Regions from separate parts of the Streptomyces sp. NBC_01017 genome, predicted to be linked through region 4. Evidence: riboswitches for the same ligand, from Rfam matches in the RefSeq annotation. Region 4 holds a riboswitch; each other region holds the start of a gene.
What was found. A riboswitch is a leader RNA that binds a small molecule or an ion and turns the genes downstream of it on or off. The one in region 4 is predicted to bind cyclic di-AMP.
Positions count from the first base shown of each region.

Region 1: linked by a shared signal. The riboswitch ahead of OG331_RS41455 (C40 family peptidase) and the one ahead of OG331_RS15025 (M23 family metallopeptidase) in region 4 are both predicted to bind cyclic di-AMP.
Region 2: linked by a shared signal. The riboswitch ahead of OG331_RS29290 (transglycosylase family protein) and the one ahead of OG331_RS15025 (M23 family metallopeptidase) in region 4 are both predicted to bind cyclic di-AMP.
Region 3: linked by a shared signal. The riboswitch ahead of OG331_RS20635 (NlpC/P60 family protein) and the one ahead of OG331_RS15025 (M23 family metallopeptidase) in region 4 are both predicted to bind cyclic di-AMP.

Region 1 is NZ_CP108683.1:9,017,642-9,025,219, reverse strand. Features, by position in the region: gene OG331_RS41465 (ATP-dependent Clp protease proteolytic subunit) at 60-695, shown strand; gene OG331_RS41460 (hypothetical protein) at 703-1,011, shown strand; cyclic di-AMP (ydaO/yuaA leader) riboswitch at 1,354-1,564, shown strand; gene OG331_RS41455 (C40 family peptidase) at 1,568-2,041, shown strand; gene OG331_RS41450 (LysE family translocator) at 2,107-2,721, opposite strand; gene OG331_RS41445 (LysR family transcriptional regulator) at 2,829-3,743, shown strand; gene OG331_RS41440 (ATP-binding protein) at 3,759-4,217, opposite strand; gene OG331_RS41435 (helix-turn-helix domain-containing protein) at 4,431-5,300, shown strand; gene OG331_RS41430 (DUF397 domain-containing protein) at 5,310-5,537, shown strand; gene OG331_RS41425 (8-amino-7-oxononanoate synthase) at 5,620-6,747, opposite strand; gene bioB (biotin synthase BioB) at 6,894-7,578, shown strand, end outside.
Region 2 is NZ_CP108683.1:6,369,893-6,377,470, reverse strand. Features, by position in the region: gene OG331_RS29310 (exopolyphosphatase) at 1-366, opposite strand, end outside; gene OG331_RS29305 (DUF501 domain-containing protein) at 363-974, opposite strand; gene OG331_RS29300 (septum formation initiator family protein) at 1,031-1,507, opposite strand; gene eno (phosphopyruvate hydratase) at 1,624-2,904, opposite strand; gene OG331_RS29290 (transglycosylase family protein) at 3,220-3,903, opposite strand; cyclic di-AMP (ydaO/yuaA leader) riboswitch at 3,908-4,107, opposite strand; gene OG331_RS29285 (transglycosylase family protein) at 4,314-5,366, opposite strand; gene OG331_RS29280 (cytochrome P450) at 5,533-6,822, opposite strand; gene OG331_RS29275 (nucleoside triphosphate pyrophosphohydrolase) at 6,942-7,578, opposite strand, start outside.
Region 3 is NZ_CP108683.1:4,572,112-4,579,689, reverse strand. Features, by position in the region: gene OG331_RS20660 (PspC domain-containing protein) at 1-917, shown strand, start outside; gene OG331_RS20655 (LuxR C-terminal-related transcriptional regulator) at 914-1,633, shown strand; gene OG331_RS20650 (NlpC/P60 family protein) at 1,699-2,769, opposite strand; gene OG331_RS20645 (hypothetical protein) at 3,217-3,570, shown strand; gene OG331_RS20640 (tellurite resistance/C4-dicarboxylate transporter family protein) at 3,548-4,534, opposite strand; gene OG331_RS20635 (NlpC/P60 family protein) at 4,795-5,961, opposite strand; cyclic di-AMP (ydaO/yuaA leader) riboswitch at 5,970-6,138, opposite strand; gene pcrA (DNA helicase PcrA) at 6,504-7,578, shown strand, end outside.
Region 4 is NZ_CP108683.1:3,279,066-3,286,643, forward strand. Features, by position in the region: gene OG331_RS15010 (GNAT family N-acetyltransferase) at 1-1,661, opposite strand, end outside; gene OG331_RS15015 (HPr family phosphocarrier protein) at 1,852-2,133, shown strand; gene OG331_RS15020 (GntR family transcriptional regulator) at 2,345-3,040, opposite strand; gene OG331_RS15025 (M23 family metallopeptidase) at 3,242-4,024, opposite strand; cyclic di-AMP (ydaO/yuaA leader) riboswitch at 4,038-4,200, opposite strand; gene OG331_RS15030 (M16 family metallopeptidase) at 4,414-5,802, opposite strand; gene OG331_RS15035 (M16 family metallopeptidase) at 5,799-7,178, opposite strand.

The DNA of each region.
Region 1 (7,578 bases), 5.7 Mb from region 4:
CATTACGTCATGTACGTCCTGTACATTTTTTACAGGCACCCGGCAAGGGAGCGTGAGCCATGACCCGACCGTCAGCCCGCTATGTACTGCCCGAGTTCACCGAGCGCACGAGTTCAGGCCTCAGGACGCAGGATCCGTACTCGAAACTGCTGGAGGAGCGGATCGTCTTCCTCGGCACGCAGATCGACGACATCTCGGCGAACGACGTGATGGCCCAGTTCATGTATCTGGAGCACAAGGACCCCGACCAGGACATCTCGCTGTACATCAATTCGCCCGGCGGCTCGTTCAGCTCCATGTCGGCGATCTACGACACGATGCAGTACGTCACCTGCGACGTGGAGACGATCTGCCTGGGCCAGGCCGGCGCGTCCGGCGCGGTGCTGCTCGCCGCGGGCACGCCGGGGAAGCGGTTCGCCCTGCCCGGGGCCCGAGTGGTGATCCATCAGCCGGGGCTGCCCGAGCCGGTCGAGGGCCAGGCCAGCGATCTGGCCATCCAGGCCGACGAACTGACGCGGATTCGGGGCAGCCTGGAGGAGATGCTCGCCCGGCACACCGGGCGCACCCGCGAGCAGGTGTCGAAGGACATCGAGCGGGACAAGATCCTGAACGCCCAGGAGGCGCTGGAGTACGGACTGGTGGACCGGATCATCCCCAGCCGCAAGGCGACCCTCGCGCCGCCCACGGGGCGGTGATCGGCCGGTGCTGCCACCCGAGTTGCCGCCCCTGCCCGCGCTGACCCGTGCGGAGGGCGAGTTGATCGACCGTTATCTCGATGTGGTGGACCTGCTCGGCCGGATCAACCCGGCGCAGGACGGCGACACCTACCGCGGACTGCGTGCCGCCCAGGCGCTCGTCCGCAAAGCGGCCGAGCTGCGGGACGCGCTGGCGCTGATGCACCAGCGGGGCGAGACGGAGCTGCACGCTCCCACGCTCGCGCGTGCGCTGCGCGTGCTGGACGGGGAGCGCCGCACGGCTCGCGTCACGCTGCCGCCGCGCTCCGACAGTTGACGACGTGTACAGGCCGGCCCCGGACGTCTCGATCTCACTGACGACGCGTCCGGAGCAAGGCTGAAACGGACCAAACGGCGTACCCCCTTTCGGCGTAGCCGTGGCTCCTTTTGCGGGCCCGTCAGGGTTGCGCAACGGGCATGAGTCCACGGCGGAACAAGGCGCTCCATCGCTGGTCCGGGACGCCTTCGCCCTCTGGACACCCTCTCGAACACACGGGTACCCACCCGAACGGGTGAGTGGTGACTAACACCACAAATCACCGGTTCCGCTGGGTATTTCGCTCATCCGTGCACCAAGATCCCTGTCTGACGACAAGCCCCCGCCGCAGCGGCGGGGCGGTCCGGGCGGACGCCGAGTCCTGCCGCCGCCCGGATGACCGGTCGACAGGAGTGGATCGGCAGGAGTGGAGGACCCGAGCAAGACGGGTCGCCGGAGCGGACGTTCGTTCGATCCGAGCAGCCCTTGGGGTGAAGCCGCAGCAATGCGGCCGGGCAACTTCGCCAGCCCGAATCCGACAGGTCATCCTTCACAGGCGGCTGACGAAGGGTTGCGCATGACTGCGCTCAATCGTGTCCCGTCGCTCATGGCCCGGGCCGGTACGGCCTCGGCTCTCACCATCGCCGCAGTGGGCGGCTCGATAGTGGCGCCCGGCTTCACGTCCGAAGCGGAGGCAGCCACACCGGCGACGAAGGCACTTCAGATCGCGGCCTCCAAGAAGGGCTCCCCGTACAGGTGGGGCGCCACGGGGCCGAACCGGTTCGACTGCTCCGGGCTGACGCTGTACTCGTTCAAGAAGGCGGGCAAGAAGCTGCCCCGCACGGCGGCCCAGCAGTACAACAAGACCCGCCACATCTCCGCCAACAGCCGCAAGGCCGGAGACCTGGTGTTCTTCCACTCGGGGTCGTACGTCTACCACGTCGGCATCTACGCCGGGAAGGGAAGGATCTGGCACTCCCCCAAGAGCGGGGACGTGGTAAAGCTGCAGAAGATCTGGACCAGGAGCGTCTGGTACGGCCGGGTCAAGTGACCCACCCCGGGGCGATGGCGGCGGCCTGACACGCCGTCATCGCCCACGGGGCACGAGAAAGGCCGTCAGACGGCCATCAGCGGCCCGGCAAGGAGCCCGACGCCGAAGGCCGTCAGCGCGACGCCGGTGACGGTCGTGACCGCCCGGGCGGCGCGCGGCCGGCGCAGCCACCGCCCGAGCCGGTCCACCAGCAGCGCGACCGCCTGGAACCACACCAGCGCGATCGCGAGCACGATCAGTGCGAGCAGCAGCGTCCGGGGCAGCGCGGGAGCGCCCGCGGGCACGAACTGGGGCACCACGCTGAGGAAGGTCAGGGACGCCTTCGGGTTGAGGGCGTTGGTGACGAAGCCCTGCCGCAGCGGTCGCCCGGTGGAGTCCTCGCCCGTGTCCGCCACTTCACCGCGCCGCCGCCGCAGGGTCTGGACGCCCAGATACAACACATAGACCCCGCCGACCACTTGGAGCGCACGGAACAGCGCCGGTACGGCGGCCAGGACCGCGGCGACCCCCAGCACCGCCAGCGTCACATGCACCAGCATCCCGGCCCCGATCCCGAGCGCGCAGGCGATGCCGGCCCGGCGGGAGACGAGGGCGTTGCGCACGACGACGGTGAAGTCGGCGCCGGGCATGGCGACGAGGCCGGCGGAAACCCCGGTGAAGGCGATGAGCTGAGCGTCCATGGCACTCAGCGTGCCGGGCGGAAGCCTTCAGCAGGTATGTCGAATATCCTGGGCTAGCCTAAAGCATTGCTTTAGGCAGACAGGCTTGGACGGACGAGGGGCCCGGCATGTACGACGCGACCAGGCTCGCCGCCCTGGTGGCGGTCGCCGAGGCGGGTTCGATCACCCGGGCGGCCGAGCGGCTCGGCTACACCACGCCCGCGCTCTCCCAGCAGCTAGCCAAGCTGGAGCGCGAGGCGGGCACCGCACTTCTGGTACGGCATCACCGCGGAGCGCGGCTGACAGGTGCGGGCGAGCTGCTGGTGGCGCGGGCGCGGCGGGTGCTCGACGAGCTGGAGCGGGCACGGCACGAGCTGGCCCGGCTGACCGGCCTGTCGGGCGGCACGCTCCGGCTCGGCACCTTCCAGACCGCGGGCATCCATCTGCTGCCGCCGGCCCTCAGCGCCTTCCGGCGGGCCCATCCGGACGTGGAGCTGACGGTCGCCGACTACGAACCGTCGGCGGGTGTCGCCGCCGTGGCGGCCGGGGAGGTGGATCTGGCGCTGACGCACGCGTATGAGCCGGGCGACCCGATCCCGCTGACGTCCTCGGTCCGCGTCGAGCCGATCCTCGTCGAGGAGCTGGTCCTGGTGTCCGCTCCGGGCCACGCCCTCACCAGCGGGACCGCACGGCTGCCGCTGGCCGAGCTCGCCGGGCAGCCGCTGATCAGCATGGCGCCGGACGCTCCGGCCCGGCGGGGTGTGGAGGCGGTGCTGGCCCGGGCGGGGGCCCTGCCCTCGGTGCTGGTGCCGACGCCGGGGTATCTCCTGGTGTGCGCGCTGGCCAGTGCGGGGCTCGGGGTCGCGGTCGTACCGGAGATGGTGGCGCGTACGTCGGTCACGCCGGTCGGGGTGCGCGCGCTGGAGGGCGCTGAGCTGCGCCGTACGATCTCGGTCGCCTTCCGGAGCGAGGAGGCGGCTCCGGCTGCGGATGCCTTCCGGGCTCTGCTGCGCGGCTCGTTCGGCCGGTCGCGGCAGACCTGAGGGGTGGGCCTGCGGCTACGGTTCCTGGGGTCCTGCGATCGGCACGGGTTCCGCGGGCACCGTCCACGGCAGTTCGATGGAGATGGTCTTGCCGCCTTCGCGGGTCGGGCGCACTCTCAGCTTGCCGCCGCATTCCGCGGTCAGCCAGCGGATGATGACCAGGCCACGGCCGTTGTCCTGCTGGACGGCGGCGGGCAGTCGCTTGGGGAAGCGGGGGTGGCTGTCGGTGACCCCGATGCGCAGGTGTTCGTCACGGTCGAGCACGAGGTCCACCGTGAAGGTGGGTGACTGGCCGAGGGTGTGCTGTACGGCGTTGGTGGTGAGTTCGGAGACGATCAGGCGAATGGTGTCGGCCGCTTCCGTGTCCGGTGGCAGTCCCCACTCCGCAAGGGTGGTGACCACATAGGTTCGGGCCGCGGAGACCGAGGCGGGATCGCTCGGCAGAGTGACGGATGCTTCCAAATGGTCTGCCATGGCGATGTCGTCCCTTTCCCAACGGGACCGCAGTCCGACACGGAGCGGAGGGTTCGAGTACGGTCCCGGACTGGTGCTTCGTCGCCAGACTGCCATTACCAGGGCCGTCACGGTGCCGATCCCCCGAGATATGCATATATCTGTCGCTCGAAGCGGTGAACTCTGCGACGGCAGACCGTATTTGGACGGCTCGGTTGGAGTAAGGAGTTGCGCATGCAGCACGGTCCCGCGGTGCGCCGCCGGAAACTGGGCGCGGAACTGCGTGCGTTGCGCACCGGGGCCGGGCTCACCAGTGGTGAGGCGGCCCGGCTGGTGGGCTGGCACCAGTCCAAGGTGAGCCGGATCGAGACGGGTGCCAGCGGGGTGAAACCGGCCGATGTGCGGTTACTGCTCGACGTCTACGGCGTACAGGATGTCCAACTACGCCAGTTGATGCTGGCGCTGGCGGGCTCCGACGGGGGTGACGGCCGGGATCACTGGTGGCACGCGTACCGCGGAGTGCTGCCGACGACGTACCGCGACTTCATCAGCCTGGAGTCCCAGGCGAGCGCGATGCGCACGCTGGAGACCTCCGTGGTGCCCGGGCTGCTGCAGACGCCCGAGTACGCCCGCGCGGTGACCCGGGCCGCGGTGGGCGGGCTCGACGACGACGCCGACGAACGCCTGGACGCTCTGGTCGCGGTCCGTCTGGCCAGGCAGGACGTGCTGCGCGCCGAGCCGCCGCTGGAGCTGAGTGCGGTGCTGGACGAGGCGGTGCTGCGCCGGGAGATCGGCGGGCCCGAGGTGATGGAGCGGCAGTTGAGGCGGCTGGTGGAGGCGGCGCGACTGCCGCAAGTGCGGCTGCAGGTCCTGCCGTTCGCGGCCGGCGAGCATATCGGCATCACCGGGCCTTTCGTTATCTTCTCATTCTCGCGCACTTCTGATCTGGATGTGGTTGTTCTCGACCACTTGACGAGTAGCCTCTACCTCGAACGGAAAGAAGACCTCCAGGCCTACACGGAGGCCTTCAACGCCCTTCGGATCCACGCCCTTTCGCCCGAGGAATCGATGGATTACATCGCCGCACTGGCTGGCGGCGCGTAAGGAGGCACCATGACCGCCCTGCCTCGGAAGGTGAGTTCAAGCACCGAACTGCCTGGTGCACGATGGCTGCGCAGCAGCTACAGCACCGGAGCCAACAACTGCGTCGAGACGGCGCGGCCGCACTCGGGTCCCTGGACCGGGCTGCTCGCCGTGCGCGACTCCAAGGACCCGGCCGGACCCGCGCTGCTCTTCTCCCCCGAGAGCTGGGCGGGCTTCATGGCGGCGCTCCAGTCCTGACAGTTTCCCGATCAGCCTGACCGATTCCGATCATTTCCGATCGGTGCGGCCGGGCGCGACGGCAGGGCCGTGTCACGCCGACTCATGGTCGTGTCTCGCCGATGACCCGTACAGCGCGTTCGATCTGCCCCTCGGAGAGGTCCGCGCGGGCGGTGAGCCTCAGCCGTGAGATGCCGTCGGGGACGGAAGGAGGTCGGAAGCAGCCCACGGCCAGGCCCGCCGCACGGCACTCGGCCGCCCAGCGCACGGCCTCCTCCGGGGACGGCGCGCGCACGGAGACGACCGCCGCGTCCGGACGTACGGCTTGATGGCCCGCGGCGGTCAGGCGAGCGTGCAGTTCGCTCGCCACCTCGCGGGCCCGTGCCGCGCGCTCCGGCTCGCGGCGCAGCAGTCTCAGTGCCGCCAGGGCCGCGCCCGCCGCCGCGGGGGCGAGGCCCGTGTCGAAGATGAAGGTCCGGGCCGCGTTGACCAGGTGGTCGATCACCCGGGCGGGGCCGAGCACGGCGCCGCCCTGGCTGCCGAGCGACTTGGACAGCGTGACCGTGACGACGACGTCGTCGGCGCCCGCGAGCCCCGCCGCGTGCGGGGCCCCGCGGCCGCCGGCGCCGAGCACCCCCAGGCCGTGGGCGTCGTCGACGACCAGCCCGGCGCCGTGTTCCCGGCAGGCCTCGGCGAACCGGGCCAGCGGGGCCGCGTCGCCGTCGACCGAGAAGACGGTGTCGGACACGACGACGGCGGGCCCGTCGTGCGTCTGGAGCGCCTTGCGCACGGCGTCCGGGTCGGAGTGGGCGACGACCTGTGTCGTACCGCGCGCCAGCCGGCAGCCGTCGATCAGCGAGGCGTGGTTGCCCGCGTCGGAGACGATCAGCGAGCCGTGCGGCGCCAGCGCGGTGACCGCGGCGAGGTTGGCGGCGTAGCCGGACGAGAACACCAGGGCCGCCTCGACACCGCAGAAGTCGGCCAGCTCGCGCTCCAGCTCGGTGTGCAGCTCCGTCGTGCCCGTGACGAGCCGGGAACCGGTCGCGCCGCCGCCCCACGCCCGCGCGGCCCGCGCCGCTCCCTCGGTGACCTCGGGGTGGCGGGCCAGGCCCAGGTAGTCGTTGCTCGCGAGGTCGAGAAGCGGCGATTCGGCGGGGCGGGGGCGCAGGGTCCGCACGAGTCCGGCGCGGCGGCGCAGCTCCGCCTGCTCGTCGATCCAGCCGAACGCCATGACTCCTCCGGGCTTTTGTAGGCAGTGGACAGACACTAGCCGCAGCGGCGGGCACCCACGGTGTGGCAATACCCACACATCGAATGGACAGGGTTGTGCAAACTCTCCTTGGCTCGGAGCCCCTCCGTACGTCAGGATCAGCTCCCATGGACCTGCTGAACACGCTGGTGGACAAGGGGCTTCGGCGCGAGCTGCCGACCCGCGAGGAAGCCTTGGCCGTCCTCGCCACTTCCGACGACGACCTGCTCGATGTGGTGGCCGCGGCCGGGAAGGTGCGCCGGCAGTGGTTCGGCCGACGGGTGAAACTCAACTATCTCGTCAACCTCAAGTCGGGCCTGTGTCCGGAGGACTGCAACTACTGCTCCCAGCGGCTCGGCTCGACCACCGGCATCCTCAAGTACACCTGGCTCAAGCCCGACGAGGCCTCCCAGGCCGCGGCCGCCGGTTTGGCGGGAGGCGCCAAGCGGGTCTGCCTGGTGGCGTCCGGACGCGGCCCGACCGACCGTGACGTGGACCGGGTCTCCAAGACCATCAAGGCGATCAAGGACGAGAACGAGGGCGTCGAGGTGTGCGCCTGCCTCGGCCTCCTCTCCGACGGCCAGGCCGAGCGGCTGCGCGAGGCGGGCGCGGACGCCTACAACCACAACCTCAACACCTCCGAGAGCACCTACGCGGACATCACGACCACGCACACCTACGCCGACCGCGTCGACACCGTGAACAAGGCGCACGCGGCGGGCCTCTCGGCCTGCTCGGGTCTGATCGCGGGCATGGGCGAGAGCGACGAGGACCTGGTCGACGTCGTCTACTCACTGCGCGAGCTGGACCCGG
Region 2 (7,578 bases), 3.1 Mb from region 4:
CGCGCCCGTGAAGGAGAATTCGGCCTCCTGGTCCCCGGTGACGACCTCGGGCTCGACGCCCAGGATGTCCATGACCCCGCGGACGAACTCGTCCCGGTTCTCGGCGTCGCGGGAGGCCGACGTGGCGACGAACCGCAGCCGCTCGGCGCCGTGCTCCTTGATGATCGCCGCGTAGTCACGGCAGGCGGCGAAGGTCCGCTCCAGCGCCTCGGGCGCGAGCCGCCCCGTGCGGTCGACGCCCTGGCCGAGCCGCACGATGGTCATACGGCGGTCCAGGTCGACGAGTTCCCCGGTCTGCGGGTCGACGTCGGCGACGAGGAGCCGGATGGAGTTCGTACCGCAGTCGATGGCTGCGACGCGGGTCACCGGCCGTCCTCCTCGGACTTCCCGGACGCCTCGGAGTTCCCGGACGCCTCGGAGTTCCCGGACGCCCCGGAGTTCCCGGACGCCCCGGACTTCTCGGGGAGCGTCACGCACGCGCCCTTGCTCCACCACTGCGGCAGCATCGCGATGGCCTCGTCCCCCAGCGGATTGACACCGGGCCCCGCGGCCAGCGAGTGCGCGACCAGCACGTGCAGACACTTCACCCGGTCCGGCATACCGCCCGCGCTCGGAAAGCCCGTCAGCTCCTCGATCTCGTCGCGCCGCCGGATGTAGTCCTCGTGCGCCGAGCGATACGCCGCGGCCAGCTCCGGGTCGGACTCCAGCCGCGCGGTCATCTCCTTCATCACGCCGTTCGCCTCCAGCGTGCCGATCGCCGACGACGCCTTCGGGCACGTCAGGTAGTACAGCGTCGGGAAGGGCGTGCCGTCGGGCAGCCGCGGGGCCGTCTCGACGACGTCCGGCTGCCCGCACGGGCACCGGTGCGCGATCGCGCGCAGCCCGCGCGGGGGACGCCCGAGCTGCTGCTTGAAGGCCTCGACGTCCGCGTCGGTGGGCTCGGTGCGCGGGGTGGGCGGCGGGGCGGTTTCCATGCCTGTCTTTCTGTCTGTTCTCGTCGGCGGTCTCTCGACCGGTCCGGACGATCGGTTCACTGCCGGGACGCGTCGGCCTTGTCGACCCCGTCCCAGATGTTCGCGTACCAGGGGCGGTCGGCCGCACCCAGCTCGGCGCGCGACTGCTTGGCCGCGTCCGGGTCGATCACGATGTAGCCGGTCTCCCCCGGCATCACATAATGCAGCCGCAGCCGGATCTGCTGCTCGGCGTAGGCGTCGTCCTGCCAGCGTGCCTTGACGTCGCGCAGTTGCTCGACCCGCTGTGCGGCGTCTTCCTTCTCCTGCTGCATGTCCGCGATCTCGGCGCGCTGGGAGACGTACTGCCTTATCGGGTAGGCGAGGGCGACGACCATGGTGCAGACGACCAGCGCGAGCAGCGCGGCGCGTCCGGTGAGCCTGGAGCGCCGGGCCTGCCGCTTCGTCTGGGAGCGGTAGACACGGGCCGCCGTCTGCTCGCCGAGCAACCGGATCCTGGTCGCGGTGGAGAACCGGTCCCGATCCTTGACGGCCATGTCCCGCCTCCCGTTTCACATGCGTACGTCCCCGCACACGGTACGGGACCGAGTACGGGGACGTACGTACGACTGGCTAAGCCTCACCCCAGGTTGGGGCTCAGCGGCTCAGCGGCTCAGCCCTTGAAGCGCGGGAACGCGCTGCGGCCGGCGTACACCGCCGCGTCGTCGAGGATCTCCTCGATGCGCAGCAGCTGGTTGTACTTGGCGACGCGCTCGGAGCGGGCCGGGGCGCCGGTCTTGATCTGGCCGCAGTTGGTGGCGACGGCCAGGTCGGCGATGGTGACGTCCTCGGTCTCGCCGGAGCGGTGGGACATCATGCACTTGAAGCCGCTGCGCTGGGCCAGCTCGACGGCGTCCAGGGTCTCGGTGAGCGAGCCGATCTGGTTCACCTTCACCAGCAGGGCGTTGGCGGCGCCCTCGTCGATGCCGCGGGCCAGACGCTCGGGGTTGGTGACGAACAGGTCGTCGCCGACGAGCTGGACCTTGTCACCGAGCTTGTCGGTGATGGTCTTCCAGCCGTCCCAGTCGTCCTCGAACAGCGGGTCCTCGATGGAGACGAGCGGGTACGCGTCGACGAGCTCCGCGTAGTACTCGGTCATCTCGGCGGCCGAGCGCTCCTTGCCCTCGAAGGTGTAGACGCCGTCCTTGTAGAACTCGGACGCGGCGACGTCGAGCGCGAGGGCGATCTGCTCGCCGGGGGTGTAGCCGGCCTCCTTGACCGCCTCAAGGATGAGGTCGAGGGCCTCGCGGTTGGAGCCGAGGTTCGGGGCGAAGCCGCCCTCGTCGCCGAGGCCGGTGGCCAGACCCTTGCTCTTCAGGACCTTCTTCAGCGTGTGGTAGACCTCGGCGCCCCAGCGCAGGGCCTCGGAGAAGGACTCCGCGCCGATCGGGGCGATCATGAACTCCTGGATGTCCACGTTGGAGTCGGCGTGCGAGCCACCGTTCAGGATGTTCATCATCGGCACCGGCAGCAGGTGCGCGTTCGGGCCGCCCAGGTAGCGGAACAGCGGGAGGTCGCTGGCCTCGGAGGCGGCGTGGGCGACGGCGAGGGAGACGCCGAGGATGGCGTTGGCGCCGAGGGAGCCCTTGTTGTCGGTGGCGTCCAGGTCGAACATCGCCTGGTCGATCAGGCGCTGCTCGGTGGCGTCGTAGCCGACCAGCTCCGGGCCGATCTGCTCGATGACGGCGAGGACAGCCTTCTCCACGCCCTTGCCGAGGTAACGGTTCGAGTCGCCGTCGCGGAGCTCGATGGCCTCGAAGGCGCCCGTCGAAGCGCCGGACGGAACAGCAGCACGACCCGTGCTGCCGTCGTCGAGGCCGACCTCGACCTCGACCGTGGGATTGCCTCGGGAGTCCAGGATTTCCCGGGCTACGACGACGTCGATGGACGGCACGAGCATCTCCTTCTTGGGATGTGAAGCACTGTGTCGCTGGTGGTGCGGGGCTGTGAGCCTTGCGACTAGAGCCTAACCGCCCCGGGGACATCGGCAGCCGACCGACCGTCCCGTGGACAGGACCGAACCGTACCCATTGTTCCCTACCGGAACAAAGGGTGGGTGACTTACAGGGAAAGAAAAAGCCCCGCCCCGGTGCGTACGGGGGAACACGCACCGGAGCGGGGAGCCCGTGGGGACGGGGGTGGCCCTCACGAGGTCTTCATGATGAGTTCCACGGATGTGAGGGCACTGCGGTTCAGCTACTGCCGCGTATTACTTCAGGTGCAGCTGCTGACCCGGGTAGATCAGGTCGGCGTCCTCGACGATGTCCTTGTTCAGCTGGAACAGCTTCTCCCAGCCGCCCTTGACCTTCTTCTTCTCGGCGATCGAGCTGAGGGTGTCACCCTTGGCGACCTTGTACTCGCCGTCGCCCTTCTTGACCTTCTTGCCGGTCGGGGTGGTGACGGTCTTGGTCGACTTCTTCTCGGCCGCCGGACGCTCGGCGGAGCGGGAGGCCGGCTGCTCCTCGGCGGCGCGAGGGGCGGCCTCGGTGCTCTGCGAGGACCCGGAGCCGTTGTACGCGGCGCTCGACAGGCCGGTGCCGCAGTTCGGCCAGGCACCCTTGCCCTGGCCCGCGAGAACCTTCTCGGCGATCTCGATCTGCTGGGCCTTGCTGGCCTGGTCGGCGGTGGAGGCGTACGCCGTGCCGCCGTACGCGGCCCAGGTGGAGGCGGAGAACTGCAGGCCGCCGTAGTAGCCGTTGCCGGTGTTGATGGACCAGTTGCCGCCGGCCTCGCACTGGGCGACGGCGTCCCACTCGGAGGCGGTGGCGGCGGAGGCGCTGCCGGCCGCCATCAGCGGGGCGGCGACGGCGGCGGCGCCGGTGACGCCGACGACGGCTATGGCGCGGGCGGCCTTGGACGGACGACGGTGCTTGCCCTTGCTGGAAAACAGCATGGTTGGATCCCCTCACCGACGCCTGCGAGGTGAGCTGTCGGGTTCGGGCCGGTTGAGTTGCCCGGCCGCGCTCGTCCGCCTTTCGGCTCGCGTAGCGCGGCTTCACCCCAAGCCGACTCCGGCCGTGCGGCCCCGAAGGGCCTCAACTGCCGGACCCGGCGCTTACCTTGGGTCCCCCGCTCCTGCCTACGGCGCTTGACGCGACGACTGTTCCCGTGCGGCCGCTGGCAGGATTCGGCGTTGCGGCAGCCGGGGCTCGCGGTGACGAGCGATCACGACCGTAGACACCCGATTCCCGGAATTACAAAGACGATCAGGGCTTCTGAGATCTATCTCTCACTGCATCCAAAACGGACATTCAGGTGCGAAAGGTGGCGCGAACTCCCGCTGCTTTTCGCCCCGTTCGGCCCTTATTCGACGGGGACGTCCAGGGTCTGACCGGGGACGATGTCGTTCGCGTTGCCGCCGATGGCGCCCTTGTTCGCGTCGTACAGCGCCCGCCACCCGCCGTCGAGGTCAAGGGAGTCGGCGATGGAGGCCAGAGTGTCGCCGGCGCGGACCTTGTACGAGGCGTGGCGACCGGAGGACTCGGGGGCCGGGTCCACCGTCTCGCTCTCGTCGGCGCTGGGCCCGCGGTGCCGACCGGAGCCGGCCTCCTCGCCGGTGAGCGCGCCGGTGTCGACGAGGCTCCAGGCGCCCACATCTTGCACCCAGTTGTCCTGATTGTCCCCGTCCGAGGTCTCCACGGGGGAGCTGTCGGGCGACTTCGAGGCCTTGGCGTCGGGTGACGCATCGGGCTTCGCGGAGCTGTCCGCCTTGGACGACGAAGAGGGCGAAGACGAAGAAGGGGAAGAAGAGGGGGAAGAGGGGGAAGAGGATGAATCCCGGGGCGATTCGGACGAAGCGCCGGGGGATTCACTCGACGAGCTCGACGAGTCGTCGGTCGGGGCCGACGAGTTCGAGGAACCCGAGGAATCGGACGAATTAGACGAACCCGACGAGCCGGACGAATCAAGCAAGCCGGATGACCCGGACACTGTGGAGGGCGAGTCATCGTCCACTCCGGTGTCGAGGTCGACCAAGCCGTTCTTCGGGGTGAGCCCGTTGAGCACCGCACACGTGCCCCAGGGCTTGGTTCCCTGGTCGGCGAGGATCTCCTGCGCCACGGCGATCTGCTGGGAACGGCTCGCCAGGTCGGGGCGCGGGGCGTAGTCGAGGCCGCCGTACTGCTCCCAGTCGTCCTGGGTCAGCTGCAGTCCGCCGTAGCGCCCGTTGCCCTCGTCCGTGCTCCAGGAGCCACCGCTCTCACACTCGGCCACCTTGTCCCACACGGTGCCGTCGGCGGCGCTCGCGCTCGCGGCGCCGAGCAGCGGGATGGCGATGGCGGACCCGGTCACTCCGGCCGCGACGAGGAGAGCCGGCGCCTGACGGGGGCGACGGTGACGACCGTTCCCGGAGAGCATGCGGGGACCTTTCACGAGACAGCATTGACCGCGGCGCGTGAAACCTGGCGCCGTCGTTGATCCGTGAACGTATAGGCATTCGATCACTTGTCACAAGTTAATGCCGCGTAGATCACGTGAAGATCACAGAATTGAGCGCGTGTCACGTTTGACGAGGTGGACGCACTCACTCAACTGGTGTGAAATCCACCGGAAGTGTGCGCAGCCCTCGCATGATGAGACCTCCGCGCCACCTCAACTCCCCCGGGTCCACGGCGAGTCGGAGATCCGGGAGTCGGGTGAGGAGCGTGGCGAGGGCGGTCTGACCCTCCAGACGGGCCAGCGGGGCGCCGAGGCAGTAGTGGATGCCGTGGCCGTAGCCGAGGTGCTGGTTGTCCCGGCGGCCGAGGTCGAGGACATCGGGGTCGGCGAACCGCTCCGGGTCCCGGTCGGCGGCGGCCAGGACGACGAGAACGGGGTCACCGGCCCCGATGTCCTGCCCGCCGATGGTGAGCGGCTCGGTGGCGAAGCGCCAGGTGGCGAGCTCTACGGGGCCGTCGTAGCGCAGGAGTTCCTCCACGCCGGTTTCGAGGAGGCCGGTCTCCTCGGCGGCGAGGGACGCCTGCAGGCGGGCGCGCTGCTCGGGGTGCGTGAGCAGCGCGTAGACGCCGTTGCCGATCAGGTTCACGGTCGTCTCAAAACCGGCAAACAGGAGGATAAAGGCCATCGCCGCGGCCTCGTTCTCCGTGAGGTGCTCTCCGTGGTCGGAAGCCCGGATGAGACCGGAGATGAGGTCCTCACCGGGCGTGGGCTCCTCGGGCAGGGCTTCCCGCTTGCGGTGGATGAGGTCGGCCAGATAGCCACGCATCTTCTTCACCGACCGCGCGACACCGCCGCGGGGGCCGCCCTGGTGGCGGATCATCATGCCCGCCCAGTCCCGGAAGTCGTCCTGGTCCTCGCGGGGGACGCCGAGCAGGTCGCAGATGGCGTAGATGGGGAGCGGGAAGGCGAACTCGTGGATGAGGTCGGCGCTCCCCTTCGCCGCGAACTGGTCGATCAGGTGGTCCGTGAGCTCCTGCACCCGGGCCGCGAACTCGGCGACCCTGCGAGGCGTGAACGCCTTGGAGACCAGCCTGCGCAGCCTGGTGTGGTCCGGCGGGTCGATGTTGAGCAGATGCGTCATGAGCTCGGCCTTGCGCTCACCGGGGATACCGGTCTTGCCCTTGGCGTGCGCGGGCTCGTCGTGGTGGGCCGGGTTCTTGGAGAGCCGGTTGTCCGCGAGCGTCTGCTTGGCATCGGCGTACCGGGTGACCAGCCAGGCCTCCACACCGCTGGGCAGCCGGGTCCGATGGACCGGGGCGTGCTCGCGGAGCCAGGCGTAGGCGGGGTAGGGGTCGGTCGCGAACTCCCAGGTGAAGAGGTCGGGGGGTCCGGGGGGTCCGGGGGTGGTGCCGGTGGGGGTGGGCTGGTTGGTCACTCCTTGACGGTATCGCTGCCGGTCCGGCGCCTGGTCCCCGCCAACCGCCGCCAGTCCGACCTCCGCTCCCCGCCAACCGTTGCCGCCCCGGCTCCCGCTGCCTGTTCCGGCCCCGCTCCCTACTGAGGGGACACCCCCTCGGCGGCCCGCACGGCATCCCGGTAGGTCCGAGCCGCGACCCTCAGGGCCGCCTCCGGGTCCACCCCGGCGGCCTCCGCGCGGACCGCCATCGCGAGGAGCTCGTAGCCGAGGCCGTCCCCCGTCGGCAGCGGTACCTCCAGGCCCGCCGTACGCACCCGGGACGCCAGCTTCGCGGCCAGCGCCAGGCCCGGCTGGCCGAGCGGGACCCCGTCCGTCACCGACTCACGCTGCTTCTCCGTCGCCTTCGTGCGCAGCCAGTGCTCCTTTACTTCCTCGGGGGTCGTCGCCGTCTCGTCGCCGAAGACGTGCGGGTGGCGGTGGATGAGCTTGGTGACGATGCCGCCGGCCACGTCGTCGATGGAGAAGGGGGACTCCGGGTCCTCCTCGGCTATACGGGCGTGGAAGACGACCTGCAGCAGAACGTCGCCCAGCTCCTCGCGGAGTTCGTCGCGGTCGCCGTCCTCGATCGCCTCGACGAGTTCGTAGGCCTCCTCGATCCCGTACTTCGCCAGGCCCTTGTGGGTCTGCTGGGAGGACCACGGGCACTCGACGCGGATGCGGTCCATGACCTGGACGAGGTCGAGGAGGCGGGCGCCGGGCAGGTCGTAGGAGGCG
Region 3 (7,578 bases), 1.3 Mb from region 4:
ACCTGGGAAGCGGTGCCAAGGCCTATCTTCTTCCCGCCGTGCTCGTCGGTGCGGGAGTCGCCCTGGTCTGGCGCCAGGCGGACAACGCCCGCCGGGCCCGGTGGATGGAGGTCGGACGACGTCGGCACACCCTCACGCTGCTGCGTGCCGCGGGCGGCGTCGTGCTGGTCACGGCCGGCGTCTCCGGCATCTTCGTCCTGCAGGGCTCCGTCGCCCACCTCGGCTCGGTCCTGCAGGCGGCGCTGGCGGTCCTCGTCGGCATAACACTCCTCGCGGGCCCGTACCTGGTCCGGATGACCCAGGACCTCTCCGAGGAGCGCCTGATGCGCATCCGCGCCCAGGAGCGCGCCGAGGTCGCCGCGCACGTCCACGACTCGGTGCTGCACACCCTGACCTTGATCCAGCGCAACGCGGAGAACGCGAACGAGGTCCGCCGCCTCGCCCGCGCCCAGGAGCGCGACCTGCGCACCTGGCTCTACAAACCCGAGGGCACCGGCAAGGACGAGGCCGACGAGCCCACCAACCTCGCCGACGCGGTCCGGCGCAACGCCGCGGAGATCGAGGACAAGCACGGCGTCCCCATTGAGGTCGTGGTCGTCGGCGACTGCCCGCTGGACGAGAAAATCGCCGCACAGATGCAGGCCGCACGCGAGGCTATGGTGAACGCCGCGAAGTACGGTGGCGAGGGCGGCGCCGTGCAGGTCTTCGCCGAGGTGGAGGGCAAGACCGTCTTCGTGTCCGTCCGGGACCGCGGTCCGGGCTTCGACCTCGACTCGATACCCGCCGACCGTATGGGCGTCAGAGAATCGATCATCGGCCGCATGGAGCGCAACGGCGGTACGGCCCGGCTGCGGGCGGTACCCGGCGGTGGCACGGAGGTCGAGCTGGAGATGGAGAGGGCGGAGAAGACGTCATGAGCGACCCGACCGAGGCGAACGAGCCCGTGGAGTCGACCGGCGGGAGCGCGGGCGAGCGACACGCGCGCGTGGTCCTCGTCGACGACCACCGCATGTTCCGTACGGGAGTCCAGGCCGAGATCGGCCGGACCGAGCAGACCGGCGTCGAAGTCGTCGGAGAGGCCGCGGACGTCGACCAGGCGGTCACGGTCATCACCGCGACCCGCCCCGAGGTCGTCCTCCTCGACGTGCACCTCCCGGGCGGCGGCGGAGTCGAAGTCCTACGCCGTTGCGCCCCGTTGATGGCGGACGCCGAGCAGCCCGTCCGCTTCCTCGCCCTGTCCGTCTCGGACGCGGCGGAGGATGTGATCGGGGTGATCCGGGGCGGTGCGCGCGGGTACGTGACGAAGACGATCACCGGCACCGACCTGGTCGACTCCATCTTCCGGGTCCAGGACGGCGACGCGGTCTTCTCGCCGCGCCTCGCCGGGTTCGTACTGGACGCCTTCGCGTCGACGGACGCGCCGCCGGTCGACGAGGACCTCGACCGGCTCACTCAGCGCGAGCGGGAGGTGCTGCGGCTGATTGCGCGGGGGTACGCGTACAAGGAGATCGCCAAGCAGCTGTTCATCTCCGTCAAGACGGTCGAGTCCCATGTGTCGGCGGTTCTGAGGAAACTTCAGCTGTCCAATCGGCACGAGCTGACTCGGTGGGCGACGGCACGGCGTCTGGTGTGATGCCGGGCTCCGGTTCGCGGGCCGAGGTCCGCGGCGGGCCAGGGTATGGCCGGGTCCGGGCCGGGTCACACCACGCGTGTGGCCCCCGCGAACGGCATCTCGTCGAGTGGGGCCACCCGGACCGGGGCCGAGGGGTTCGGGGCGTGGATCATCTGGCCGTTGCCGATGTAGAGGCCGACGTGGCTGATGCCTGAGTAGAAGAACACCAGGTCGCCCGGGAGCAGTTCCGAGCGGGAGACGCGGCGGCCGGCGTCGATCTGGGCATAGGTCGTGCGGGGGAGGGAGAGGCCCGCAGAGCGGTACGCGGCCTGGGTGAGGCCGGAGCAGTCGAAGGCGTTCGGGCCGGTCGCGCCCCAGACGTAGGGGCTGCCCAGTTTTGAGTACGCGTACGAAATGGCCGACGCGGCGCGGGCGTTGGGTGCCTGTGCGGTGGCCGGGCCGGGAGCGGTCAGGGCGTCTCGGGAGCCTGTCGAGGAGCGGGCCGCGCGGTCGGTGCCGCCGCTCGCGCTCTGGAGGCGGGCGCGCTCCTCGGTGGTCAGTTGGGTGAGCAGAGTGCGGGCGGCGTCCAGCTTGTCGGTGATCGTTTTCCTGTGCCCTTGCAGTTCCGCCTGGCGGGACTGCAGCGAGGTCAGTTCGATGCGCGCGGCCCCGCGCAGTTGCTCGATCTCGCGTAGTTGCCTGCGGACGCTCGCGACGGATGCCGCCTGACGGTTGCCGGCGCGTTCGGCGAACTCCGCGCCGTCGAGGTAGCGGTCGGGGTCGTTGGAGAGCGCGAGTTGGAGGGCCGGTTCGACGCCGCCGTCGCGGTACTGCGCCGCGGCCATCGAACCGAGCGCTTCACGCGCCGAGTTGAGTTTCTCCGTCTTGCGGGCTGCCTCGTCCTGCAGCGACCTGATCCGCCGCTCGGCAGCGTCCGCCTTCTCCTTCGCGCCGTTGTACTTCTCGGTCGCGACCTCCGCCTCGTGGTACAGCTTGTCCACCTTCGCCTTGACCTGAGCCGGTGTCAGCTGCGGTTCGGCGTGACCGGTCCCGTCGAAGCCCGTCGCCGTCGCCGCGCCCGCCAGGGCGATCGTCCATGCCGTGCGGGCCGTACTGCCGCCGACCGAGCGCTGACGGGGCTTTCGGTGCGCTGCCACGTGGACTGCACGTCCTTTCGTACGACCGCCTCGTCCCGCACGTCCGCCACGACAGCCTGGGGAGCGGACGGACGACTGCCCGCGGGCGGATGACGCGTCCGGCGACGGCCCACACAGGGGGGAGCGGGCCGCCGCCGGACCTTTCTCGGCGGTGGTGTCCGACTGCCGCCCCTGGCCCGGGCGGCGGTGGGGAGCCGGTCACCTGGTGGAGGACGCTAAACCTGGGTGTGCCGGGGTGGTAACGCGTTGTGCGGAAGTGCCGGGAGTGGATCGTTGGGTGACCGTAAGTGAGCGTGATCGCGAGATGGGGGCGTCTTGTTCACGCTGTGTGCTGACCGATGTGGCGGAATGGGGGGTGGGCGGGGGCTGCGGGGTGCTATGGGGCGCATATATGCAAGACCGGGGCGGTGGTGGGTGCCCTGACGGGGCTGATTAGGCTCCGGCCCCATGGACGTACTCATCCACCTTTTCGTCGGTCTGCACATCATCGGTATCGCCGCGTTGCTGGGTGGTTTCTTCACCCAGATGAAGGCGATGGGCCAGGGCACCGCGCGGTTCGTGCCCGCGATGCTGCACGGCGCGCTGACCATGCTGGTCACCGGCGTCATCCTCGTCGGCCTCAACCAGGCGGACGATCAGTCCGTCAACAACATCAAGATCGGCGTGAAGCTGGCGCTGCTGATCGTGATCCTCGGGCTGGTGTACGTGAAGCGGGACGAGGAGACGGTGGACAAGCGGCTCTTCGGGTTGGTGGGGCTGCTGGCCATGGTGAACGTCTTCATCGCCGTTCTGTGGACGTGACCTCGGTGTAGCTCAGTACTGCGCCTGCCGCGACCGCAAGCCATGCCGCGACGGCGATCCACAGCAGTGCCTCGCCGGGGGTCTTGAGCCACGGGACGTCCACTGCGGTGGCGACGGCGAGGACCGCCGCGGCCGTCATGCCCATGGGGAACACGGTTGCCCAGCGGCGTACGTCGTAGCGCAGCCGTGGCCGGCCGATCTCGGCGAGGAGCAGGACGGCGTACCAGGCCAGGTCCAGGACGAGTAGGGCGACGGTCACCGTGCGCAGGACGTCGGTGTCGTCCTCGTTCCAGAGGTACAGGCTGGCGCTGTCGGCCGACATGAGCTTCGAGCCGGCGAGTGCGGAGATGGCGAGGGCGCCGCCTGCCACCCAGTGGTCGCCGGCGCCCCTGGTCACCTGCCGCAGGTCGAAGCGGGTCAGGGCCATGACGTAGAGCACCAGGCCGAGCCAGAACAGGACCAGGGCCGCGTGGGCGAGCCATGCCGTGGACTCGGTCGCGGCGAGGGTTGCGGCCAGGACGGCGAGGCCCTGGGTGGCCACGCAGCTGAGGAAGACCGCGCCGGGCATGCGGGGGTGCAAGCGGCGTACCACGGCGATGAGGAGGCCCGGCCAGAGCAGAGCCGCCAGGGCCAGTAGGGCCTTGGCGAGGGGTTGCCAGCCGAGGGTGGCGAAGCGGGTGCCGAGAACCGCCGTCGCTGCGATGGCGGTGAGGGCGGCGGGGGTGGCTGCCTCTTTGAGCCACCTGGCGCGGTCCCGGAGGAGCCTCGCGGTGAAGCCGCCCGCGAGGGCCAGCCAGGCTGCGCAGGCGAGGGCGAGGGCGATTCGGGACAGGGTTTCGTAGCCGGCCTGGTGGAGGGCGACCGACAGGATGCCGGTTGCCATGACGGCGGCGCCGGCGGTGGGGGGACTCTGCGACCACCAGGTGTGGAGGGGGGATGCGGGGGTGGTCGTGGGGGCGGGCATGGGGTCGATGCTAGGGATTGGGGGGTGTGGGGTGGGTGGGGGCACGCGCGCGTGTGGGGTGAAATGCACGTCTGCCGCGCGACGGTTGGGCGACGGGTGCCTGCGGCGGCCCGCTCGGGTGAGTGGGGGTTCGCGTAGCGCCTGACTGTTCGTTGTGGGTCGGGGCCGTGCCACCGTACGCGGGTGCGGGTGCGGGTGCGTTTGCCGCACCACTACGCGCGCGTGGCGGAGGCAGTGCGCCACGCGCGCGTGTGTGTTCGTCAGGCCGGGCGGACCACGCTGTGGATCGACGACTCTCCGTCGTAGTAGATCGATTCCTCGCGGACGTACGCGCCGGGCTTCGGGGCGTGGATCATCATGCCGTTGCCGATGTAGAGGCCTACGTGCGTGATGTCGTCGTAGAAGAAGACCAGGTCGCCGGGCTGGGCGCTGGAGACGGGGACCGCGGTGCCGGCGTTGACCTGGTCGTAGGTGACACGGGGGATGTCCACGCCTGCGGCCTTCCAGGCGCCCTGGGTGAGGCCGGAGCAGTCGTAGGAGTCGGGGCCGGTGGCGCCCCAGACGTACGGCTTGCCCACCTGGGCGCGGGCGAAGGCCAGGGCCTTCTCGGCCTTGGTGGCGTACGAGGAGTCCGACGCCGACGAGTCGGAGGAGGACGAGTCGGACGAGGAGTCGTTGCTCTCCTGCTGCTGCGCCGCCTCCTGGCGCCGGCGCTCGGCCGCCTCTTGCTGCCGGGCCAGTTCCGCCGCCTTGCGGGCGGCCTCCTCCTGCTTGCGCTTCTCGATCGCGGCGAGGCGGGCCTTCTCCTCCGCCGTCAGCTTCGACAGCAGTTCGCGTGCGTCGGCGAGCTTCTTCTGGACGGTGGACTTGGCCGTCTGGAGGTCGTTCTGCGACTCGGTGAGCGTTTCGAGGCTCTGGGTGGCCTCCTTGCGCTTCTTCATCGTCGCGGACTGCTGGGTGAAGTAGTCGTCGACCGATTCCTTCTGGCGGCCCGTCATGCGGTCCATCAGCTGGGTCTGGTCGAAGTAGTCCTGCGGGCTGTCAGCCAGGAGGAAGGTCGCCGTGTCGGGGGCCGAGGTGCCCGTGCGGTACTGGGCGGCTGCGTTGCGGCCGAGTTCCTCGCGCGCGTCGTTGAGCTTCTGGGTGCGCTGGGCGACGTCGTCGAGGAGGGTGTCGACGCGCTTGCGCTGCTTTGCGGTCTTCTCTTTGGCCGCGTTGTACTTCTCGGTCGCCGACTCCGCCTGGCGGTAGAGGTCGTCGACCTTCTTCTCGACCTCTTCGAGGCTCGGTTTGTCGTCCGTCGAGGGGCTCGCGTTGGCCGTCTGGGACAGCAGGGCGACGGAGGTGAGGGCCGCCGTGGCGAGGGCGGGGGTCCGTATGCCTGCTACGCGCGTACCAGCGGGACGCGACTTGCGGTGCGACGCCAAGGGAGGCGACTCCTTCCATGCTCCGCCTACCGAGTTAGCTGTCGGGTTCGGGCGGATGGTTAGGAAGGGTTGCCCTACGGCCGCTCCCCGGGCGGGAGTCGGGCCGATTCACCCCAAGTTCGGTGGGTCCCCGGCTCCGGGTGCACGGCGGCGCTCCGGACTCGGCGGAGGCCGTGCGGCCCGGCGACGTTCGCCGGTGGGGGTCGTACGGCCTGTCCGGCACGGTAGCCAACTCGTGTGGCCCCTGTGAAGGTTGATGTTCGATATGCCCGATACATTTTCGTGACCTTGGCGATGTGTGCCGTGGATCGTGGTCGATGTGGCGGGGTTGGTGGTCAGTTGTGAGCGTTTTGGGTTTTGAGGGTATTTCGGCCGACTCGGGTCGGTTGGTTTCGGGGGATTGCGGATCGTAATGGGGTGGTTCTGGAGGGTGAGGGGAGTGTTTGGGGTGCGTGGGTTCTGAAGATCGGTGAGTGCTGAAACAGGTGATGTTCTCAGGGCGGCGGCGGGCTGTCAGTGGGGCGCCCTAGACTCGGAGAGCGATGAGCAGCCTCTTTGACGACAGCTTCCTGGCGGGCCTCCAGGCCCCGCGGGCCCATGCGGGCGAACCACCACCGCCGCCCGAGGACGATCACGCTCCGGAGCCGGTTCCGGACGATCTGTTCGGCGGGAAGTTCGACGTGCCGCCGGACCGGGACGACTACTACCGCGACGGCGCCCCGCGCCCGGCCCTGGATGCGGCAGCGCTGCTGGCGGGGCTGAACGAGAACCAGCGTGCGGCCGTCGTCCACTCCGGCGGCCCGCTGCTCATCGTGGCTGGCGCCGGGTCCGGCAAGACGCGTGTGCTCACCCATCGCATCGCGTACCTGCTGGCCGAGCGGAATGTGCATCCGGGGCAGATCCTCGCGATCACCTTCACCAACAAGGCCGCGGGTGAGATGAAGGAGCGCGTCGAGCAGCTCGTCGGCCCGCGCGCGAACGCGATGTGGGTGATGACCTTCCACAGCGCGTGCGTGCGCATCCTGCGCAGAGAGAGCAAGAAGCTCGGGTTCACCTCGTCGTTCTCGATCTATGACGCCGCCGACAGCAAGCGGCTGATGGCGCTCGTGTGTCGTGATCTGGATCTCGACCCCAAGCGGTTTCCGCCCAAGTCCTTCAGCGCCAAGATCAGCAATCTGAAGAACGAGCTGATCGACGAGGAGGACTTCGCCGCCCAGGCGACGGACGGCTTCGAGAAGACCCTCGCGCAGGCGTATGCCCTGTACCAGTCGCGGTTGCGGGAGGCCAACGCCCTCGACTTCGACGACCTGATCATGACGACGGTCAATCTGCTGCGCGCCTTCCCGGACGTCGCCGAGCACTACCGCCGGCGGTTCCGGCATGTGCTGGTCGATGAGTACCAGGACACCAACCACGCGCAGTACGCGCTGGTGCGCGAGCTCGTCGGTACCAGTGAGCACCCCGTCGACGTGCCGCCGAGCGACAACGACATCCCGCCCGCCGAGCTGTGCGTGGTGGGTGACGCCGACCAGTCGATCTACGCCTTCCGGGGCGCCACCATCCGCAACATCCTCCAGTTCGAGGAGGACTACCCGGACGCGACGACGATCCTCCTGG
Region 4 (7,578 bases):
TGAAAGTCCCCCGCCGATGCCCCCGTCGTCAGATCCAGCGGCGGCAGCGGCCGTAGCCCCTCGGAGAGACACGCGTCGTACGTCAGCAGCCCCAGCGACTCGGAGTTGCCGAGGATCGCGACCCGCGGGCCGGTCGGCAGCGGCTGGCGCGCGAGCAGCAGGCCCGCGTCCACCAGCTCGGTGATCGTGTCCACCCGGATCACCCCGGCCTGCCGCAGCAGCGCGGACACCGTGGCGTGCGGCAGCCGCGTGGCGCGCACCGCATGGCCCTGCGGCGCCGCGCCGCCGTGGCGCGCGCCCTGCACCACGACCAACGGCTTGGCCGCCGCCGTACGCCGGGCGAGGCGGTTGAACTTGCGCGGGTTGCCGATGGACTCCAGGTACATCAGGGCGACGTCGGTGTCCGGGTCGTCGTACCAGTACTGAAGGACGTCGTTGCCGGACACGTCGGCCCGGTTGCCGGACGAGACGAAGGTCGACACCCCGGTGACCCCGGTCACACCGCCGCCGCGCCGGTGGAGCCGGGACAGCAGCGCGATGCCGATCGCGCCGGACTGCGCGAACAGGCCGATGCGGCCCGGGCGGGGCATCTCGGGGGCCAGGGAGGCGTTCAGCCGTACGTCGGCGGAGGTGTTGATGATCCCGAAGGCATTCGGGCCGATGATGCGCATGCCGTACGCGCGTGCCTGCCGTACGAGTTCACGCTGCCGCTCGCGGCCGTCGGGCCCGCTCTCGGCGTACCCGGCGGAGAGCACGACCAGCCCCTGCACGCCGTGCTCGCCGCATTCGGCGACCACGTCGGGGACGTACGCGGCCGGCACGGCGACCACCGCGAGGTCGACCTGCTCCTCGATGTCGCGCATGGAGCGGTGCGCGGGCACGCCGTCGAGTTCCTTGAGGTCCTCCGGGAACGCCCTGTTCAGCGCGTACAGCCGTCCCGTGAACCCGGCGTCGCCGATGTTGCCCAGGACGCTGCGGCCCACTCCGCCCGGGGTGCGGCCGACGCCGATGACGGCGACCGAGCCGGGCACCAGCAGCCGCTGCACGGACCGGGCCTCGGCGCGCTGTTCGCGCGCGTACTGCACGGCGAGCGAGCGGTCCGTCGGCTCCAGGTCGAACTCCAGGCGGACGACGCCGTCCTCGAAGCTGCGTTTCTGCGTGTACCCGGCGTCCGTGAACACCTTGATCATCTTGTTGTTGGCGGGCAGCACCTCGGCCGCGAAGCGGCGGATGTCGCGCTCGCGCGCGACGGCGCCGATGTGTTCGAGCAGAGCGGAGGCGACGCCGCGGCCCTGATGGGCGTCCTGGACGAGGAAGGCGACCTCGGCCTCGTCGGCGGGGGCGGAGGCGGGCATTCCGTCGGTGCCGATCCGGTCGTAGCGTACGGTGGCGATGAACTCGCCGCCCACCGTGGCCGCGAGTCCCACCCGGTCCACAAAGTCGTGGTGCGTGAAGCGGTGGACGTCCTTTGCGGACAGCCGCGGGTAGGGCGCGAAGAAGCGGTAGTACTTCGACTCGTCCGACACCTGCTCGTAGAAGCTGACCAGGCGCTCGGCGTCATCAACGGTGATGGGGCGGATGCGCGCGGTGCCGCCGTCGCGCAGCACCACGTCGGCTTCCCAGTGGGCGGGGTACGCGTGCCTGTCCGAGGCGCTCTGCATGGGGCCCAGAGTACGGCTCGCGTACGACAACGGCGCGAGGCAGTCTGTTCAGGACGTACGTGGGGTCGAGGCCGCGACCCCACGGTCACCTCGGGAGGGGACGTTCGTCAGACGTTCGTCCAGTTCCGTCGTGCTTCACGGGTGTGGGAAACTGGTCTAGACAACCCTGAGAACCGAAGGGCAGCATCACATGGCTGAGCGCCGCGTCAACGTCGGCTGGGCCGAGGGCCTCCACGCCCGCCCCGCCTCCATCTTCGTCCGAGCCGCCACGGCCACAGGCGTCCCGGTGACGATCGCCAAGGCCGACGGCAACCCCGTCAACGCGGCCTCCATGCTGGCCGTCCTGGGCCTGGGTGCCCAGGGTGGCGAGGAGATCGTCCTCGCCTCCGACGCCGAGGGTGCGGACGCCGCCCTCGACCGGCTGGCGAAGCTGGTCTCCGAGGGCCTCGAGGAGCTGCCCGAGACGGTCTGAAGGACCTGAGCGGGACTCCCGCAGCAAGCGGTGAAGCCGCGCTCGCCTTTCCGGCGGGCGCGGCTTCACTGTTTTCGGCGCTGGCTTCCTGTTTTCGGGCAGGCGGTCCCTCTTTCGAGATCGGCGGGCCCGAGAATTTCCCGCACATCCGAAAAAGGGCAGCGGAAATTCGCCGCCTCCGAATATCTCCTCTTTGTATACGGCGCCCGTGTTAATGCCGCAGGCTCGGCATGTTTACGGGATGTTGCGAATTCCTCACACGCTCCGTGCGGTCACCGCGGGAGCCGAAGCGCAGCCGGTGCCCGGAGATCGAGCGCTCGGTGTGCAGCGCCGTGATCGCGCGGGCGCGCTCGCCGTCGCCACGCGCCACCGCGTCCACGATCGCGCCGTGCTCGGTCCAGGACTCCACGGGGTTGACCGGCGCCTCGACGGCGTACATCCAGGCGATCTTGTGGCGCAGCTGGGTCAGCATCGAGGTCAGGGCGGGGCTGCCGGAGGCCTGGGCCAGCGTCTCGTGGAACCAGCCGCCCAGGGAGCGCAGGTCCTCGCTGTTTCCCCGCCTGGCCCGCTCCTGGCCCAGCCTGACCAGGCCGCGCAGGACCTTCAGATGGGCCTCGGTGCGCCGCTGGGCGGCCCGGGAGGCGCCGAGCGGCTCCAGGAGGGTGCGCATCTCCAGCAGGTCGGCGGCCTCCTGCTCGCTCGGTTCGGCGACGCACGCGCCCGCGTGCCGCCGGGTCACCACGAAGCCCTCCGCCTCCAGGGTGCGCAGGGCCTCGCGCACGGGGACTCGGGAGACGCCGTAACGGCGGGCGAGGAGTTCTTCGGTGAGCCTGCCGCCGCGCGCGTGGACCCCGGCGACGATGTCGTCCCGGATCGCGGTGCATACCGAGTGCGCCGGAATACGCATGACCGACCTCCGCCTTAATCCCCGTGAAACGTCGACGAATGACGTGTGTTCAGTGACTCTATTGCAACCGGCCGGAATTTCCGACGGGGGGCCGGAATCCATGGATATTTTTTGGACAGCGGGCCGTTCGAAACGCCGAAAGCCCCGGCTCGGGGAGCCGGGGCTTTCGGAAGGCGCGGTGTGAGCGTCAGAGGTGGGGCGTCAGAGGTTCACGCCGTGCGAGCGCAGGTACGCGACGGGGTCGATGTCGGAGCCGTACTCCTGCGTCGTGCGGGCCTCGAAGTGCAGGTGCGGCCCGGTGACGTTGCCGGTGGCGCCGGACAGGCCGATCTGCTGACCGGGGGTGACGGTCTGGCCCACCGAGACGGCTATGGACGACATGTGGCCGTACTGGGTGTACGTGCCGTCGTTCATCTTGATCACGACCTGGTTGCCGTACGACCCGCCCCAGCCGGCCTCCACGACGGTGCCGGAGGCCACCGAGTGGACCGAGGTGCCGCTGGCGGCATGGAAGTCGACGCCGGTGTGGCTGCCGGAGGACCAGAGGGCGCCGCCGGTCTTGTAGCCCGTGGAGACGTACGAGCCGGAGATCGGGGCGACGTAGGACAGCAGGCGCTTGCGCTCGGCCTCGCGGGCGGCGCGCTCCTTGGCCTCGCGCTCCTTCTTCGCCTTCGCGGCGGCCTTCTTGCGTGCGGCCTCCTCGGCGGCCTTCTTGCGGGCCGCGGCCTCCTTGGCGGCCTGCTCCTGGGCGGCGGCCTGGGCGTCGATCTGGTCGGCGATCGAGTTCTCGACGGAGACGACGGGGATGAGGCCGGTCTGTTCGACGGCCGGTTCGGCGGCGAGCGCCGGGGCGGCCAGGGTGCCGATCACGCCGGTGGCGGTGAGTGCGGCGACGCCCGCGGCGCGGGCGGTGGTGCGCTCGAAGCGGCTGGGGCGACGGTGCTTCCCCGCGGGACGCTTCCCGGTGGCGCAGGTGAACGCCATGAAGTGGCTGATCCTTTCCTTCCTTCTCGCCTACCGGGTTAGCTGACGGGTTCGGAGCAGGAAGGTCTCCTACGGACCCCCTCGCGGCTGCGCGGGCGTCCGATTCACCCCAGGGACTTCGATGGGTCCCCGGCTCCCCTGGCTCGCGCCGTACGGGGACTCGGCGATGGCTGTCCGGTGCCGCGGGCGCGGCGCAGTGCCTGACGGACAGCCCGGAAGACGCTAAACGGGGCATCTTTCAATCCCCAAACGGATCCTGCCTTTTGTAGTGCATCCCACAGGTCAGACAGGCAACCTCTCCCTCAATTCGGGCATAAAGGGGCCCTGGTGACTCTTCAGTCACCAGGGCCCCTACGCGTGCGTGCCGTCTCCGGCTCCGCGCCAGTCCCCTACTCGGCCGCCACGACGCTGACTTCGCCGATACCGAGGGCCTCGACGGGCTCCCGGATCTCGGCCGCGTCGCCGACGAGGATCGTCACCAGGCGGTCGACCGGGAAGGCGCTCACGGCCGCGGCGGTGGCCTCGACGGTGCCGGTGGCGGCGAGCCGCTGGTACAGCGTCGCCTGGAAGTCGTCGGGCAGGTTCTGCTCGACCTGGTCGGCCAGCGTGCTCGCCACGGCGGCGGCGGTCTCGTACTTCAGCGGCGCCACCCCGACGAGGTTCTGCACGGCGAAGTCCCGCTCGGCGTCGGTGAGTCCCCCGTCGGCGACACCGCGCAGGACCTTCCAGAGGTCGTCCAGGGCGGGACCGGTGTTCGGCGTGTCCACGGAGCCGCTGATGGCGAGCATCGCCGCACCCGAGCCGTCCGGGGCGGAGAGCAGGACCTGCCCGAACGCGCGCACACCGTAGGTGTAGCCCTTCTCCTCGCGCAGGACCTTGTCCAGGCGGGAGGTGAGGGTGCCGCCCAGGCAGTACGTGCCGAGCACCTGCGCGGGCCAGACGCGGTCGTGCCGGTCGGGGCCCACGCGCCCCATCAGCAGCTGCGTCTGGACGGCGCCGGGACGGTCCACGATGACGACGCGCCCGGTGTCGTCCGCAGTCACCGGCGGGACCGGCCGGGGCTGGGCCGGGGAGCCGGTCCAGGCGCCCAGGGTGTCGCCGAGCAGGGCGTCGAGGTCGACGCCGGTGAGGTCGCCGACGACCACGACGGTGGACGTCGCCGGGCGCACATGCCGCTCGTAGAAGGCGCGTACGCCCGCGGAGTCGATGCCGGCGACCGTGTCCTCGGTGCCCTGGCGCGGGCGGGACATGCGCGAGGTCGCCGGGAACAGCTGCCTGGACAGCTCCTTGGCGGCGCGGCGCGAGGGGTTGGCCAGCTCGTGCGGGATCTCGTCGAGGCGGTTGCGCACCAGGCGCTCGACCTCGGCGTCCTCGAACCCGGGCGCCCTGAGCGCGTCGGCGAGCAGACCGAGAGCCTTCGGCAGCCGGGAGACGGGCACCTCGAGGCTGACGCGGACGCCGGGGTGGTCGGCGTACGCGTCGAGCGTGGCGCCGCAGCGCTCCAGCTCGGCGGCGAACTCCTCGGCGGTGTGCTTGTCGGTGCCCTCCGAGAAGGCACGCGCCATGATCGTGGCGATGCCGTCCAGGCCCTTCGGCTCGGCCTCCAGGGGCGTGTCCAGGAGGACCTCGACGGCGACGACGCGCTGGCCGGGGCGGTGGCAGCGCAGGACCGTCAGGCCGTTGTCCAGCTTGCCGCGCTCCGGTGCCGGGAACGCCCAGGGCCGGGCCTGGCCCGCCTGGGGCTGCGGGTGGAACTCCATGCTGGCGAGCTCGGTCACTGCGCCGACTCCTCGTTCTCGTCAGTGGTCCCGGCGGGTGCGGCCCCGTCGGCGGCGGCTTCCAGGTCCTCGGCCGCATCGGCGACCGGCTCGTACACCAGCACCGCGCGGTTGTCGGGACGCAGACGGGCCTGGGCGACCGCCTGGACCTCCTCCGCTGTGACGTCGAGGACGCGCTGCACGGCGGTGAAGGCGAGCTGCGGGTCGCCGAACAGGACGGCGTACCGGCACAGTTCGTCGGCGCGGCCCGCGACCGTGCCGAGCCGGTCCAGCCACTCGCGCTCCAGCTGGGCCTGCGCGCGCTCCATCTCCTCGGCGGTGGGGCCCTCCTGCGCAAAGCGGGCGAGCTCCTCGTCGACGGCCGCCTCGATGACCGGCACCTCGACGTCGCCGGACGTCTTCACGTCCAGCCAGCCCAGGGAGGGCGCCCCGGCCAGGCGCAGCAGGCCGAACCCGGCAGCCACGGCCGTACGGTCGCGGCGTACGAGCCGGTTGTAGAGGCGGGAGGACTCGCCGCCGCCGAGGACGGTCAGCGCCAGGTCGACCGCGTCGCACTCGCGCGTGCCGTCCGTCGGGAGCCGGTAGGCGGCCATCATCGCGCGCGCGGGGACGTTCTCCTCGACGACCTCGCGCAGCTGCTCGCCGATGGTGTCGGGCAGCGAGCCGTCGCGGGGGGCGGGCTTGCCGTCGTGGGACTGGATGGAGCCGAAGTACTTCTCGACCCAGGCGAGCGTCTGCGCCGGGTCGATGTCGCCGACGATCGACAGGACGGCGTTGTTGGGCGCGTAGTAGGTGCGGAAGAACGCGCGGGCGTCCTCCAGGCTGGCCGCGTCCAGGTCGGCCATCGAGCCGATCGGCGTGTGGTGGTAGGGGTGCCCGTCGGGGTACGACAGGGCGGTCAGCTTCTCGAACGCCGTGCCGTACGGGACGTTGTCGTAGCGCTGCCGGCGCTCGTTCTTGACGACATCGCGCTGGTTCTCCAGGCCCTCCTCGTCGAGCGCCACCAGGAGGCTGCCCATGCGGTCGGCCTCCAGCCAGAGCGCGAGCTCCAGCTGGTGGGCGGGCATGGTCTCGAAGTAGTTGGTGCGCTCGAAGCTCGTGGTGCCGTTCGGCGAGCCGCCCGCGCCCTGGACGAGCTCGAAGTGGCCCGTGCCCTTCACGCTGCTCGAGCCCTGGAACATCAGGTGCTCGAAGAGGTGGGCGAGTCCGGTACGGCCCTTGACCTCGTGGCGGGAGCCGACGTCGTACCAGAGGCAGACCGCGGCGACCGGCGTGAGGTGGTCCTCGGAGAGCACCACGCGCAGGCCGTTTGCCAGGCGGTGCTCCGTGGCGGTGAGGCCGCCGGATTGTGCCTCCGGTGTGGCCGTGTGACCCATGGGCAAGGTGTCCTTCCGGTCGCGTGCACTGCGTTGTGTCGAGCGGTTCGTGCTCAGTTCCTGCCACTGTATGCAGCGTCCGAAGGGTCGGCGAAGTTCCCGGTCAGAACGCCGTGCCGGTATGCGGGTGCGTGCGGGCCCGCGACGACACGCGCGACGGCCCTCAAGCACAGCTCGTCGTCCCGTCCGGCGGCCCTGCCGAACGGGGCAGGCCCGGCACGCGCCGACCGTGCCCGGGGGCCTCAGGCGGGCCCGCACACCCCGCGACCTGGCACGGTGCCCGCCGATCACTCCGGCGGGTGAACGGTCTCGCGGCGCGCGCTTGCCTTCGGCCCGTCCGGTCGCAAGCGCGGTCCCGGACAGTGATGTTCGCGCCTCGCCCCGCCCCTGTGTCGCGGTG